4 regions of the Pseudomonas sp. PB3P13 genome follow, and region 4 is predicted to be linked to each of the others. Evidence: predicted binding sites of a transcription regulator. Region 4 holds the regulator's gene; each other region holds the start of a gene.
The links. Region 4 encodes FliA, which starts transcription of late flagellar genes. Its sites were predicted from a motif close to CTAAAGTTTNNNNNNNNNNNGCCGNTAA; they were not measured.

Region 1 (3,616 bases), 2.4 Mb from region 4:
CAGCCGTTCGCCTTCAACGCCTTGCGAATGCCACGGAAGATATCGGTCAGCGCCGTTTCTTCGCTCACCGCCATGCGCAGCGGGTGATCGAGCTTGATACCGGTGAATTCCAGTGCAGCCGCCTCGACGTTGGCGCCTTCAAACGGTTCTACGCGAAAGAAGTAGGTGTGATCGGGGTACACAAAACCTTGTTCGTCCATCCCGATCGTAGTCGCGGCGATTTCCAGAAGCGCGTCAGTGGCAGAGTTGAAACCTCCGGTTTCAACGTCGACAACGACTGGCAGGTACCCACGGAAGCGCTCGGCCATCGGGTGGCGTGAACCACCTCCGCCGCTTTGCCCTTCCTGTTCGTCGTCGAAATGGTCTTCACTCACGCGTGTTCCTCCAGCAGGCGCCAGCGCAGTTTTTCACCGGCGCGCAGCGGGATTACGGTCAGCTCGCCAAATGGCAGGCTGGTTGGGGCGGTCCACTCTTCACGGACCAGGGTGATGCGATCGGTGTTCACCGGCAAACCGTAGAAGCGCGGGCCGTTGAGGCTGGCAAAGGCTTCGAGCTTGTCCAGCGCGTTACGTTGCTCAAACGCTTCGGCGTACATCTCGATCGCCGCATAGGCGGTGTAGCAACCGGCACAACCGCATGCAGCTTCTTTGGCGTGCTGGGCATGAGGCGCCGAGTCGGTACCGAGGAAAAACTTCTCGCTGCCGCTGGTTGCGGCATCAAGCAATGCTTCCTGATGAGTGTTGCGCTTGAGAATCGGCAGGCAATAGAAGTGCGGCCGAATCCCGCCCACCAGCATATGATTGCGGTTGTACAGCAAGTGATGCGCGGTGATGGTCGCGCCGACGTTGGCCGAGGCCTCATTGACGAACTGTACGGCGTCTGCGGTGGTGATGTGTTCGAACACCACTTTGAGCGTCGGGAAATGCTCGACCACACCACGCATGTGCTCGTCGATGAAAATCTTTTCGCGATCAAACACATCGACATCGCCACGGGTGACTTCACCGTGGATCAACAGCGGCATTCCGACTTCGGTCATGGCCTCAAGGGCAGGGAAGATCTTGTCGATGCTGGTAACGCCAGAATCAGAGTTGGTCGTCGCGCCGGCCGGGTACAGCTTGGCGGCGTATACGAAACCGCTCGCCTTGGCTTCGCGAATTTCTTCAGGCTGGGTACGGTCGGTGAGATACAGGACCATTAACGGTTCGAAACGGCTGCCAGCCGGTCGAGCAGCGAGAATACGCTGGCGATAGCCGTCGGCTTCAGCGGCGTTACGCACCGGAGGGACCAGGTTGGGCATGATGATGGCGCGACCAAAGGTACGCGCAACATCCGCAACGGTATTGGTCAACACGGCACCATCGCGAAGATGAATGTGCCAGTCGTCGGGACGCAGCAGGGTCAGGCGGTCGGACATGAGGGGATTCCAGGCGGGTCAAACTGAGGGGAATGCTACCGGAAAAGACTCTTCCAGGCACTCGCTATCAAGTTTTGCAGGAAGCTTCCGATATCCACAGGTATGCCGTAAACATCTGTATCGGTCTTTTTGTTGTAGAAGCCAGTGGAGCCTCCCGTGCGCCAGCGTTATTTAGCCTTGCTCAGTGTGTTTGCCAGCCTTCCCGCAATGGCGCTCACTTTCCAGACGCGTCTGGAGAGCATCGAGTGGACGGTCGAAGGGGACAAGTTCGAATGCCGCCTCACGCAACCGATCACTGATTTCGGTTCGGGGGAGTTCGTGCGCCGTGCCGGCGAGCAGGCGACGTTTCGTTTGAAGGCCTACAACGCGATGCTCGGAGGCGGCTCGGCAACCTTGCTGGCGGCAGCGGCACCGTGGCAACCGGGACGCGGCGACATCAATCTCGGTTCGGTGAACATTGGCAGCGGCAACGTACTGTTTAACACTTCACAGGTGCAGGCGGGTCGGTTGATCAGTGGCTTGATGGATGGACGCAGCCCGGTCATCCGGCGCGCGTCGGGTGACGGCCGGGTGTCGGAAGTGCGCCTGTTACCGGTCAAGTTCAACAAGGCGTTCAACGATTACCAGAGCTGCGTGGCGAAATTGCTGCCGAAGAACTTCGAGCAGGTCAAACAATCGCAGATCGGTTTTCCAGGCGAAGGCATAGACCTCGACGCGCAGGCCAAGGCGCAACTGCAAGTGATGCTGGAGTTCATGAAGGCCGATCCGACGGTCAACCACATCGAGCTTGACGGTCACTCCGACAACAGCGGCAATCGTCTGACCAATCGCGATTTGTCGCGTCGCCGAGCCCTGGCGGTGGTGGACTTTTTCAAGGCCAACGGCATTCAGGAATCGCAGATCACCGTACGTTTTCACGGCGAGCGATATCCGCTGGTGCCTAACACCAGTTCGGCCAACCGTGCGAAAAACCGACGGGTCAATGTGCACCTGGCGCGGGTTGCTCCTGCCGAACCCGCGGCGCCGCAAACCACTGCATCGGCGAACACGGCTAAGACGTCCTGACCGACCGGTCATCGTCGCGCGATTGACACATTCTGTCGCTTCGTCGTCATAAGCTGTCGCGCCTCTGTAAATTATTGCGCATGACCGGTAGACTTGACGGCTTTCCGTAGAACCCCGTGGAGTGATGGCATGGCGGACGTAAACAAGGTCGTTCTGGCGTATTCCGGCGGCCTGGACACTTCGGTGATCCTCAAGTGGCTGCAGGATACTTATAACTGTGAAGTGGTGACGTTCACCGCTGATCTCGGGCAGGGCGAAGAGGTCGAACCGGCCCGCGCCAAGGCTCAGGCCATGGGCGTCAAAGAAATCTACATCGACGACTTGCGCGAAGAATTCGTGCGCGATTTCGTTTTCCCGATGTTCCGCGCCAACACCGTCTATGAAGGCGAGTACCTGCTGGGTACTTCCATCGCTCGTCCGTTGATTGCCAAACGCCTGATTGAAATCGCCAACGAAACCGGCGCTGACGCTATTTCCCATGGTGCGACCGGCAAGGGTAACGACCAGGTTCGTTTCGAGCTTGGCGCTTACGCCCTGAAGCCGGGTGTAAAAGTCATCGCCCCTTGGCGTGAATGGGACCTGCTCTCCCGTGAAAAGCTGATGGATTACGCTGAAAAGCACGCGATCCCGATCGAGCGTCATGGCAAGAAAAAATCGCCGTATTCGATGGACGCGAACTTGCTGCACATCTCCTATGAAGGCGGCGTGCTGGAAGATACGTGGACAGAGCACGAAGAAGACATGTGGAAGTGGACCGTCTCCCCGGAGAAGGCTCCCGACCAGGCGCAGTATCTGGAGCTGACCTACCGCAACGGCGACATCGTCGCACTGGACGGCGTCGAAATGACCCCGGCTACCGTGCTGGCGACCCTGAACCGTATCGGTGGTGAACACGGTATCGGCCGTCTCGACATCGTTGAAAACCGTTACGTGGGCATGAAGTCCCGTGGATGCTACGAAACCCCGGGCGGCACCATCATGCTGCGCGCTCACCGTGCGATCGAATCGATCACACTGGACCGCGAAGTGGCTCACCTCAAAGACGAGCTGATGCCCAAATACGCCAGCCTGATCTACACCGGTTACTGGTGGAGTCCTGAGCGTCTGATGTTGCAACAGATGATTGATGCTTCC
Region 2 (3,616 bases), 1.4 Mb from region 4:
CTGGAGGCCGCTGTCTCTTCGCTCGCTGCAGAGGTCTGCTCCGAGACGTCGCGCACGTTCAACACGCTACGGTTGATCTCCTCAGCCACCGCACTTTGCTGCTCCGCTGCCGCGGCGATCTGCTGGTTCATCGACTGAATGGCCGACACGGTGCGGGTAATGCTTTCCAGTGAGCCGCCGGCACGACGGGTCAGCTCCACGCTGCTGTCGGTGAGGCTGCGGCTGTTGTCCATGATGGTCGCCACTTGCTGCGTGCCGGTTTGCAGGCCAATGATGAGTTCTTCGATTTCTTCCGTGGATTTCTGCGTGCGCTGGGCGAGGCTGCGGACTTCGTCGGCGACCACCGCAAAACCGCGCCCGGCCTCACCGGCTCGGGCCGCTTCGATGGCAGCGTTGAGCGCCAGCAGGTTGGTTTGCTGGGCGACGGATTTGATCACGTCGAGCACGCTGCCAATCTTGTCGCTCTCGCGCTTGAGATGCCCCATGGCTTCGGTTGAGTTGCCGACTTCGAGCGCCAGGCGCTCGATCTGCGCAATGGCCTCGCCGACCACTTTGTCACCCTCGCGGGCTTGCTGGTCGGCAGCCACGGCAGCTTCGGAAGCTTCTTCGGCGTTGCGTGCGACTTCCTGCACGGTGGCGGTCATTTCGTTCATGGCGGTCGCCACCTGATCGGTCTCGATCTTCTGGCTATTGACCCCGGCGCTGGTCTGCTCGGTGACGGCCGACAACTCTTCGGCAGCGCTGGCGATCTGGGTGACGCCCTCGCCGATACCGCTGATCAGCACGCGCAGGCCTTCCGTCATGCTCTGGATTGCGCGCTGCAATTGGCCGAGTTCATCACGGCGTTGGGAGGTCAGGTTGTGCGTCAAATCGCCGGCCGCGATACGCTCGGCGACCTTGAGCGTTTCGTTCAGCGGCGTGACGATCTGGCGAGTGATGAACCATGCCGCGAACAGACTGATCACCAGCGCCAGGGCAGTGGCCAACCACAACATGTTTTTGGCGCGGGCCGCGTCGGTATCCCGGACGACGGTCTGTGAAACCGTGAGTTTCATGCTGGCATCAATCAGAATATCGCCTTGCGCGCTCATGCTTTTGAGGGCGACAGCATTGGCTGTTTGTGAGTCGCGGAACTGGCTGACGGCGGCGCGATAGGTCTTCAACGATTCGCCGGCCTGTTGCAGGTTGGCAGCGTACTGCTCGGGAAGACTGGTGGTCAGGCTGCCGAGGGTTTTCAGCGCAGCGTCGATAGCGTCCAGTGCCGGTTGTTCAGCATCGGCCCTGGCGCTATAGGTGTAGCCGCGCACTTGATAGCGCGCTTGCTGCAGCTGCTTGCTCAGATCGACCACGCTATTGAACTGCGCAATGCTGTCGCCTTGCAGCATGGACTGCTCGACATTGGCGACTTTGGTCACCGCATTATCGGCGTTCGCCCCGAGTTTGCTGCGGGCGTCTTCGCGCTGTGCGCTGGCCTGGATCATCGTGCCGAATGCACGTTTGTATTCGGCGACGGCAGCCAGTTGCTGGTCGATCAACGCGACGTCGGACGGTTGCTCGATGAGCGTGCGCGCGGTCTTCAGTCCGCTGTCGAGTTTGCCCAGCAGCTCGTTGACGGCCTCCGGGCCTTGTTCGCCACGATGCATCTCGTAAGCCTGACGGGCAATGCGCAGTTCTTTGCTGAGGTCATTGAGGCTGGAAATAAAACCCAACTTGTCCCCGCGCTTCATCACCTCGCTCAGACCGGTCCAGCCGGTGAAGGTGATCAATAACGTCAGAAGCAGCACCAGACCGAAGCCGATACCCAGTTTGCGATTAACGCTGACGTTTCCCAGTTTCTCGGCTAGCCATCCGTACATGCTGCAACTCCCACAGACCACAAGTTGGTGTTTATGGAGGCTGTATCGGCCGGCGGAGGGCAATCTGTAGACACCCCCCAATGGGTGGGCAATACCGAAACCTGTGGGAGCGAGCTTGCTCGCGATAGCGCCGGGCCAGTCAGCAACTGAGTTATCTGGCAGTCCGCTATCGCGAGCAAGCTCGCTCCCACAGGGCTTTGGGTCTATATCAAGGTCGGGTCAGAACAGGCGGGCGAGCAGTGCAGTCACGGCGGTCTCGACGCGCAGGATGCGCTCGCCCAATTGCACCGGTTGCAGACCGGACCTGGCCAGCAGGTCGATCTCGTAAGGAATCCAGCCACCTTCCGGGCCGATGGCCAGGGTGACGGGCTCGTCCAGGCCGCGCGGGCAGGGCGGGTAATTGCCGGGATGGCCGACCAGCCCGAGCGTGCCTTCGGCAATCCCCGGCAGACGATCCTCAACAAATGGCTTGAAACGCTTCTCGATGACGATTTCCGGCAGGACGCTGTCGCGCGCCTGTTCCAGACCCAGTATCAGCTGCTCGCGAACGGCCTCGGGCTCGAGAAACGGCGTCTGCCAAAAGCTCTTCTCGACGCGATAGCTGTTCACCAGCACGATGCGCGGCACGCCCATGGCGGCCACGGTCTGAAACACTCTGCGCAACATTTTCGGGCGTGGCAGGGCCAGGATCAACGTCAATGGCAGCTTGGCCGGAGGCGATTGATCAAGCGTGACGCGCAGTTCGGCTTCATCGGCGGCCAGGCGCAGCACTTCGGCCGAGCCCATCATGCCGCCGATGCGTCCGACCCGCATGCTGTCACCTACTTCGCAGCGATGGACGTCCTGCATGTGGGTCAGACGACGATCACGCAGGATCACCCGGTCGGCCGCAATGAAATCGGCGTCTTCGAGCAGCAGCAGGTTCACGCTTGAGTCGCTGGTGGCTGGTCGTTGTGATCGTCAACCGGCTGATCGTCAGGATGGTCACCGCGCTTGCTGATCAGACTGCCGAACAGAATGCCGATTTCGAACAGCAGCCACATCGGCACCGCCAGCAGCGTCTGCGAGAAAATGTCCGGCGGCGTCAGGATCATGCCGACCACAAAGCAGCCGATGATCACATACGGACGGATCTTCTTCAGATAGGCAACGTTGACCACGCCAATCCATACCAGCAAGACCACGGCCACCGGAATTTCAAAGGCCACACCGAACGCGAAGAACAGCGTCATGACGAAATCGAGGTAGCTGGCGATGTCGGTCATCATTTCCACGCCGGCCGGAGTGGCGGCGGCGAAGAACTGGAAGATCAACGGGAACACGAGGAAATAGGCGAACGCCATGCCGGTGTAGAACAGCAGAATGCTGGACACCAGCAGCGGCACCGCAATGCGCTTTTCATGCTTGTACAGGCCTGGCGCGATGAAGCCCCAGATCTGATGCAGGATCACCGGGATCGCCAGGAACAGCGAAACCATCATGGTCAGCTTCAACGGCGTCAGAAAGGGTGACGATACGTCGGTGGCAATCATTGTCGCGCCGGTTGGCAGGTACTGACGCAGCGGCGTGGAAACAAAGGTGTAGATCTGCTGGGTGAAGGCGAACAGCCCTGCAAAAATGATGAAGATCGCCGCTACGCAGCGCAGCAGACGGCTACGCAGCTCGGTAAGGTGCGACACCAGCGGCATGTGCTGGTCGTTTTCAGGAAGATCGCTCATGAGGCTCGCGGCGGCAAAGGGGGATCGTGAGGCGCCGGGGTG
Region 3 (3,616 bases), 350 kb from region 4:
ATTGCTTTGATCTTTCAGCGCGCCCGCACCGGTCGCCATCGCCAGATCAAGGATCGGAATGGTCGCCCCCCGAATACTGGCCACACCGCACACGACAGGACTGGACTTGGGCATCAGGGTCAGCTTGGGGCATTGCAGCACCTCACGAACCTTGAACACGTTGATCCCGTACAGCTGCTGCCCGTCCAGACGAAACAACAACAGCTCCAGGCGATTCTGCCCTACCAGTTGCGTGCGCTGGTTTACCGAATCCATTACACCAGCCATGCCCAGACTCCTACACCAACGCTCTAAGTGTGTTGCGACGCACATTCATCACTAAACGGCACGGCGCTTGCTTTTTAACCCGTATGAACCCAGAACCGACATTTTCCCGACGCTCAACGTTGCGCAGACTGCTCTGTGCGATGTCGGCCGTTTGCCTGTTCAACGCTGGCAGCCCTGCCCTTGCTGACCCGGTCACCTTGCCTGATATGCTTATCGGCGTGACCCAAGGCTTTCTTGAATTCACCGTAGAGGACTATCTGGCAACCAGTCAAACGCAGGGCCGCTACGAGATCCAGGTCAACCAGCTCGATCCAAGGCTGCGCATGCCCATGTGCGACAAGGAATTGACAGCGTCTTTGGAAAGTCCGGCCAAGCCGCTGGGACGGGTAACTGTCAAGGTTCGCTGCGAAGGCTCGTCACCCTGGACGGTGTTCGTACCTGCTCAAGTCCGGCTGTTTCGCGACATTGTGACGACCACTCGTCCGTTAAGGCGCGCCGACATCGTCCAGCCTGAAGATGTAGGTCTGCGGGAGCGGGATATCAGCCTGATCAGCCAAGGCTATCTGACCACGCTGGACCAGGCGATCGGACAGAGATTGACCCGACCAATGGTCGCCGATCAGGTGATTACGCTGGTGCACCTGGAGCAGGCGGAAGTCATTCGCAAGGGTGATCAGGTGGTTATTACTGCCCGCAGCGGCACACTGAGCGTGCGCATGCCCGGCGAGGCAATGGCCAACGGTGGCATGAGCGAGCAGATTCGCGTAAAAAACCTCAACTCGAAGCGAGTCATCAAGGCGCAAGTCACCGCGCCTGGCCAAGTGGAAGTGTCCATGTAGGATTCTCTGCCGGTGAAAAGTGGCGTTGCCCGAGGCTGTTCCCTAAACTGTGCCTATGCAGAGAAATGCAGGCGCGTGCGGGCTCATTTCTTGAAAAATGAGCCTAAAGTTTTCAAAGGGAGAGCCGAAAACATGGCAAGCGTCCAAATACTCAGAGGTTTTTCCAATCATGGTCATTGATTTCAGCCGTTTAAACAGCTCCTCGTCACTTGCGGGCACCACACGTACCAGCGCCACCAAGGACGTTGCCGAAGCCGGCAAATCCGCGCCGCTGACTACCCCGGCCGAACAGGCCAGTGCCACCAAGAGCGGGGAATCGGTACACCTCAGCAATGAGGCTCAACAGTTGCAGAAGGTCACTGACAAGCTGCGCGATCAGCCCGCCGTAGACAAAGCCCGCGTGGCCGAGTTGAAAGCCGCGATTGCTGATGGCAGCTATAAAGTCGACAGCAACCGTGTAGCCAGCAAACTGCTCAACTTCGAAGCCCAGCGCTAGGCCATCGCCTGCGCCAGGCTTTTGGACGCTTAAAACCCAAGGCCAGCCATGCACGACACTAATTTACTGCAACTGATCACCGACGACTTTGCTACAGCGCAACACTTGCTGGAATTGCTGCAAACCGAATCTCTCGCTTTGCACGGTCGCGACATGCCGCTGCTCGAAGAGATTCTGGCGCAGAAGCAGGCATTGATCATTCTGCTTGAACAGCATGGCCGCAAGCGCAGTGAAATCCTCGCCAGCCTGAACCTGCCGACCAACCGCAGTGGTCTGGAGCAACTCGCCAGTCAGTCGAGCATCGGCGATCAGCTCTTGGCGCAAAGCGACGTGCTGACCGATCTTCTGGCTCAATGTCAGGCCGCAAACGGCAACAATGGCCAGTCGATTCTGGTCCAGCAGGCGGCGACCGCCAATCAGCTGAAAATCCTTACCGGCGGTGAACCGCCAGCACTTTATGATGCCCGCGGATCAACCGCCAAGCTGGCGAAGCCTCGGCCGCTCAGTCAGGCTTGACCCTGTTACTGACCTCGCCCTACCAAGACGCGCAACATGCTGGCAATATACTGGCCAGCCGTAGTCATATTTTGTCTGGAGATTGATGAACCGTGTCCAATGCCCTCAATGCGGAAGATGCGCCGCAGCCGCCCAAGGTACTTAGCACACCGTTGGAAATCTCCGGCAACCTGCGCCAGCTGCAAGACAGTCATGATCCACTGATCATCACGTTTCTTGAGCGCACTCAGCGTTTCCAAAGCTACCTGGTCGATGTTGACCGGGACAGCGCCACCATCGCATTCGACGAAATGATCCCGCGTGATGGCGAACGCTTTCTGCTGGCCGGCGAACCGTTCAAGGTCGAAGGTTTTCACGACGGTGTGCGCATCGCCTGGGACAGTAACGGTCCATTGACCCTCGATGAGTCGGGCGACAGCCGCTGCTACCGTGGGCCCCTGCCGGACGAAGTGGTTTACCACCAACGTCGCAATGCGTTTCGCGCAGCATTGAAACTCGCGCAATTGGTGAGCGTCGATCTGGACGGTGAAAAGCTCAGGAAACCGATCAGCGGCAAGCTGCTGGACATTTCCGCTACCGGTTGCAAATTGCGCTTCGAAGGCGACATTACTGGCAGCCTGCAACTTGGCCAGGTGTATGACCGCTTCGCCGTCGATTTGCCGTTTGGCAAGATGACTGCTCCGGTCGAATTGCGTTACCTGCACTTCGAAGAAAAAATCTCCACCACCTTCGCCGGCGTCCGTTTTCATAACATGAGCGGCCTGGTGCAGCGTCAGGTCGAGCGTTTCGTCTACCAGTTGCAGCGTGAAGCACGGCGCTTCGACAAAGACGATTTCTGATACGCCGCCCCATGAAAAACGGGCAGTCCCTTGCGGTGACTGCCCGTTTTCTCATGTCCGCTTTTTGGGTGATCGTTAAGGCCTGGCCTCGGTAAAACTCTGCTCGCGGCCCGCCTCCGGGTCGTCGGGCTGCGTTTGCGTCTGCGGTGAAGGTTCCGCCTCTGATTCCGGCTCGACCGTGTTGTGCATTTGCTCGTGAACCACTTGCTCATCCACTCGCGGATCAAGGCACGCCACCAGCGGCGAACTTGACATGCTGTCCGGCATGGCGACGTGATGCAGCGGCGCATCTTCGACCTGATGCAGGTTGGTGACCGCTTTCGGGCGGATCCGCCAAACCAGTACCAGCGCGAAAAAACTGAAGAAGGCATAAAGCATCTGACTGCCCAATACTTTCATCAGCACACCCGCCACCAGCGGACCGATGCTGGCGCCAACGCCATAAGTCACCAGCAGCATGGCCGTCAGCGAAACCCGGCGATCCGCCTCGACATGGTCATTGGAGAACGCCACAGCCAGTGGATACAGGCAAAACTTGACCAATGAACAAATGAAACCAGTGATGAACAACACCTGCAGCGGCACTTCTTTCATGATCGCCAGCGGCAAGGCCGCGACGGCCAGCACCACGGCGAAGCAGCGGATCAACAGGGCCCGAT
Region 4 (3,616 bases):
GCTGGCCCCGCGGGTTCCGAACATGGAACTCGAGAACGAGCTGCGCAAGACCCAGTCGCGGATCGTCACCGCCCAGGCCGAATTGAGCCTGCGAGGCGAGGGCGAGAGCGACAAGACGTCCAATCGCCAATTGTTCGCCGGCCTGCCGTTGACCGCCGCCGAGCCACTGATCGAGCCGACCGCGGCCGAGCCACGTCGTCCTGCGCCGGCACCTGCCGCCGCGACCGGCGTCGATCCACGGGCGTTCGACTCGATGCGATTTGAACTCAACAGCCTGCGCGAACTGATGGAAGTACAACTCGGTTCGCTGGCCTGGAATCAGCTGCAAGGCAGCCGTCCGGCCCAGGCCAATCTTTGGCGTCGTCTGCAACGCATCGGCCTCTCCGGCCCGTTGTCGCGCGACCTGCTCGAGCTGATTACCGGAATTGAAGAACCCCGTCAGGCCTGGCGCATGTTGCTGGCGCACCTGGCGCGCATGATCGTCACACCGGACGTCGAGCCGCTGGAAGAGGGCGGTGTAATTGCCATGGTCGGTCCTGCCGGCATGGGCAAAACCACCACGCTGGCCAAGCTCGCGGCCCGTTACGTGCTCAAGTACGGCGCGCAGAACATTGCCCTGGTGAGCATGGACAGCTACCGCATTGGCGCTCAGGAACAACTGAAGACGCTGGGGCGGATTCTCAACGTGTCGGTCACCCATGTCGATCCGGGCCAATCGCTGGTGCAGGCATTGGAGCCGTTGCTGCGCAAGCGTGTGGTATTGATCGACACCGCCGGCCTGCAGGCCAGCGATCCGGCACTGCGCATGCAACTCGAAAGCCTGGCCGGTCGTGGCATCAAATCAAAAAATTATCTGGTCCTGGCAACAACCAGCCAAAAACAGGTTCTAACCGCCGCTTATCATAGTTACAAGCGCTGCGGCCTCTCCGGCTGCATTCTGACTAAACTGGATGAGACGGCGAGCCTTGGCGAAGTGTTGAGCCTGGCGATCAGTCATGAGTTGCCGGTGGCTTACCTGACCGACGGACCGCGGATCCCGGATGATTTGCATCTGCCGCGCCGTCATCAACTGGTCAGTCGCGCCGTCAGCGTGCAAATGCAGGAAGAACCCAGCGAAGAAGCCATGGCTGACATGTTCGCTGACCTCTACCACAGTCCGACCAAGCGGGTTGGCTGAGGTGATAATGAACAGTTTTCGTACCTACATCGATGGTCTGCCATGCATTGTTCCGTTTGTGAACGCGCAGCCAGTAATGTGGCCTCCGTCTATGCAAGACAAGGTAAAGAAATAAAATGGGCAGCATGCATCCCGTACAGGTGATCGCGGTGACCGGCGGCAAAGGTGGCGTCGGCAAGACTAACGTGTCAGTGAACTTGTCCCTGGCTCTAGCTGAACTTGGCCGACGCGTCATGCTGCTGGACGCCGATCTGGGGCTGGCGAACGTCGACGTTCTGTTGGGACTGACACCCAAGCGTACGCTGGCCGACGTGATCGAAGGCCGCTGTGAGCTGCGCGACGTATTGTTGCAAGGGCCCGGCGGCATTCGCATCGTTCCGGCCGCGTCCGGCACCCAGAGCATGGTTCATCTGAGCCCGGCGCAACATGCCGGCCTGATCCAGGCGTTCAGTGATATCGGCGACAACCTCGATGTGCTGGTCATCGACACCGCTGCGGGTATCGGTGACTCGGTAGTCAGTTTCGTTCGCGCTGCGCAGGAAGTGCTGCTGGTGGTGTGCGACGAGCCGACTTCGATCACGGACGCCTACGCGCTGATCAAACTGCTGAATCGCGATTACGGCATGAACCGCTTCCGCGTCCTGGCCAACATGGCCCAGAGCCCGCAGGAGGGTCGCAATCTGTTCGCCAAGCTGACCAAAGTCACGGACCGCTTCCTCGACGTTGCCTTGCAGTACGTCGGTGCGGTGCCCTACGACGAAAGCGTGCGCAAAGCGGTGCAGAAACAGCGCGCCGTCTATGAAGCCTTCCCGCGTTCCAAGTGCTCCCTGGCGTTCAAGGCCATCGCACAAAAGGTCGATACCTGGCCGTTGCCCGCCAACCCGCGTGGGCATCTGGAGTTTTTCGTCGAGCGCCTCGTGCAACAGACCGCAGGACCCGTGCTATGACAGCTACCGGTTACAACCTTTACAAGAAGTCGGCACGTGACGCGCAGTACGAATTGATCGAGCGTTACGCGCCACTGGTCAAGCGCATTGCCTACCACTTGCTCGCGCGTTTGCCGGCCAGTGTTCAGGTTGAAGATCTGATCCAGGCGGGCATGATCGGCCTGCTTGAAGTTTCCACCAAATACGACGCCAGCAAAGGCGCGAGTTTCGAAACGTACGCGGGCATTCGAATCCGCGGCGCGATGCTCGATGAAGTGCGCAAGGGCGACTGGGCACCCCGTTCGGTTCACCGCAATACGCGCATGGTCAGCGACGCAATTCGCTCGATTGAAGCTAAAACCGGCCGTGACGCTAAAGATCATGAAGTTGCGGCCGAACTCCAATTGAGTCTCGACGACTACTACGGGATTTTGAACGACACCTTGGGTAGCCGTTTATTCAGTTTCGACGATCTGTTGCAGGACGGCGAACACGAGGGGCTGCACGAGGACGGCGCGAGTGCACACATGGAGCCGTCCCGCGATCTGGAAGATGAACGCTTCCAGGCGGCATTGGCGGACGCGATTGCCAATCTGCCGGAGCGGGAGCGGCTGGTATTGGCGCTGTACTACGACGAAGAGCTGAATCTCAAGGAAATCGGCGAGGTCCTGGGGGTCAGCGAATCCCGGGTCAGCCAGTTACACAGCCAGTGCGCGGCCCGTTTGCGGGGGCGTTTGGGGGAGTGGCGAGCGCGCTGAAGGCAGTGTGGGGACACTGCGAACGTGGCTGGTGTGGTGTTGAACCGCGCCGGTCGCGATCTGCTGTGCTCCAGACAGTCATCGAGTGTTTGCCGGATTGATTGAAGTGGCGCGTCCAGGTGCTGGGCGTGTTTAAGACTGCTTGGAGGTCGAATTGGACAAGAACATGAAAATCCTCATCGTTGATGACTTCTCAACGATGCGGCGGATCATAAAAAACCTGTTGCGTGACCTTGGGTTCACCAACACGGTCGAGGCTGACGATGGCACCACCGCCATTCCGGTTCTCAACAGCGGCAGCATCGACTTTCTGGTAACGGACTGGAACATGCCTGGCATGACCGGTATCGACCTGCTGCGCCACGTGCGCGCCGATGAAAAGCTCAAGCACCTGCCGGTGCTGATGGTCACCGCTGAAGCCAAGCGCGAGCAGATCATCGAAGCGGCCCAGGCCGGCGTCAACGGCTATGTGGTCAAGCCCTTCACGGCCCAGGCGTTGAAAGACAAGATCGAGAAGATTTTCGAACGCATCGGTTGAGAAACGGCGCCACGGGGGAGCTATGGACAACAACGAATCTTCACAGGGCGATTTCGAATCGACCCTGAAAAAACACGCGGTCGAATTGGTCGAAAGCCTTGAAAAAGGCAAGTTCGGCGACGCGGTGCAATTGATCCATGAGCTCAATCAGACCCGTGACCGCGGCCTGTATCAGGAAGTGGGCAAACTCACTCGCGAGCTGCACAGCGCGATTGTC

Region 1: the regulator FliA is predicted to act here: its motif matches at 1,484-1,511, upstream of ACYZT1_RS19870 (flagellar protein MotY).
Region 2: the regulator FliA is predicted to act here: its motif matches at 1,899-1,926, upstream of ACYZT1_RS02425 (methyl-accepting chemotaxis protein).
Region 3: the regulator FliA is predicted to act here: its motif matches at 1,210-1,237, upstream of flgM (flagellar biosynthesis anti-sigma factor FlgM).

What each region holds. Positions count from the first base shown of each region.
Region 1 is NZ_CM142702.1:4,316,326-4,319,941, reverse strand. It holds gene rnt (ribonuclease T) at 1-374, opposite strand, end outside; gene pyrC (dihydroorotase) at 371-1,417, opposite strand; gene ACYZT1_RS19870 (flagellar protein MotY) at 1,574-2,482, shown strand; gene ACYZT1_RS19865 (argininosuccinate synthase) at 2,612-3,616, shown strand, end outside.
Region 2 is NZ_CM142702.1:519,503-523,118, forward strand. It holds gene ACYZT1_RS02425 (methyl-accepting chemotaxis protein) at 1-1,856, opposite strand, end outside; gene ACYZT1_RS02430 (16S rRNA (uracil(1498)-N(3))-methyltransferase) at 2,076-2,783, opposite strand; gene tatC (twin-arginine translocase subunit TatC) at 2,780-3,574, opposite strand; gene tatB (Sec-independent protein translocase protein TatB) at 3,571-3,616, opposite strand, start outside.
Region 3 is NZ_CM142702.1:1,591,646-1,595,261, reverse strand. It holds gene ACYZT1_RS07115 (chemotaxis protein CheV) at 1-267, opposite strand, end outside; gene flgA (flagellar basal body P-ring formation chaperone FlgA) at 351-1,106, shown strand; gene flgM (flagellar biosynthesis anti-sigma factor FlgM) at 1,276-1,602, shown strand; gene ACYZT1_RS07100 (flagella synthesis protein FlgN) at 1,651-2,118, shown strand; gene ACYZT1_RS07095 (flagellar brake protein) at 2,211-2,957, shown strand; gene ACYZT1_RS07090 (MFS transporter) at 3,033-3,616, opposite strand, start outside.
Region 4 is NZ_CM142702.1:1,938,440-1,942,055, forward strand. It holds gene flhF (flagellar biosynthesis protein FlhF) at 1-1,177, shown strand, start outside; gene fleN (flagellar synthesis regulator FleN) at 1,294-2,124, shown strand; gene fliA (RNA polymerase sigma factor FliA) at 2,121-2,861, shown strand; gene ACYZT1_RS08790 (chemotaxis response regulator CheY) at 3,028-3,399, shown strand; gene ACYZT1_RS08795 (protein phosphatase CheZ) at 3,422-3,616, shown strand, end outside.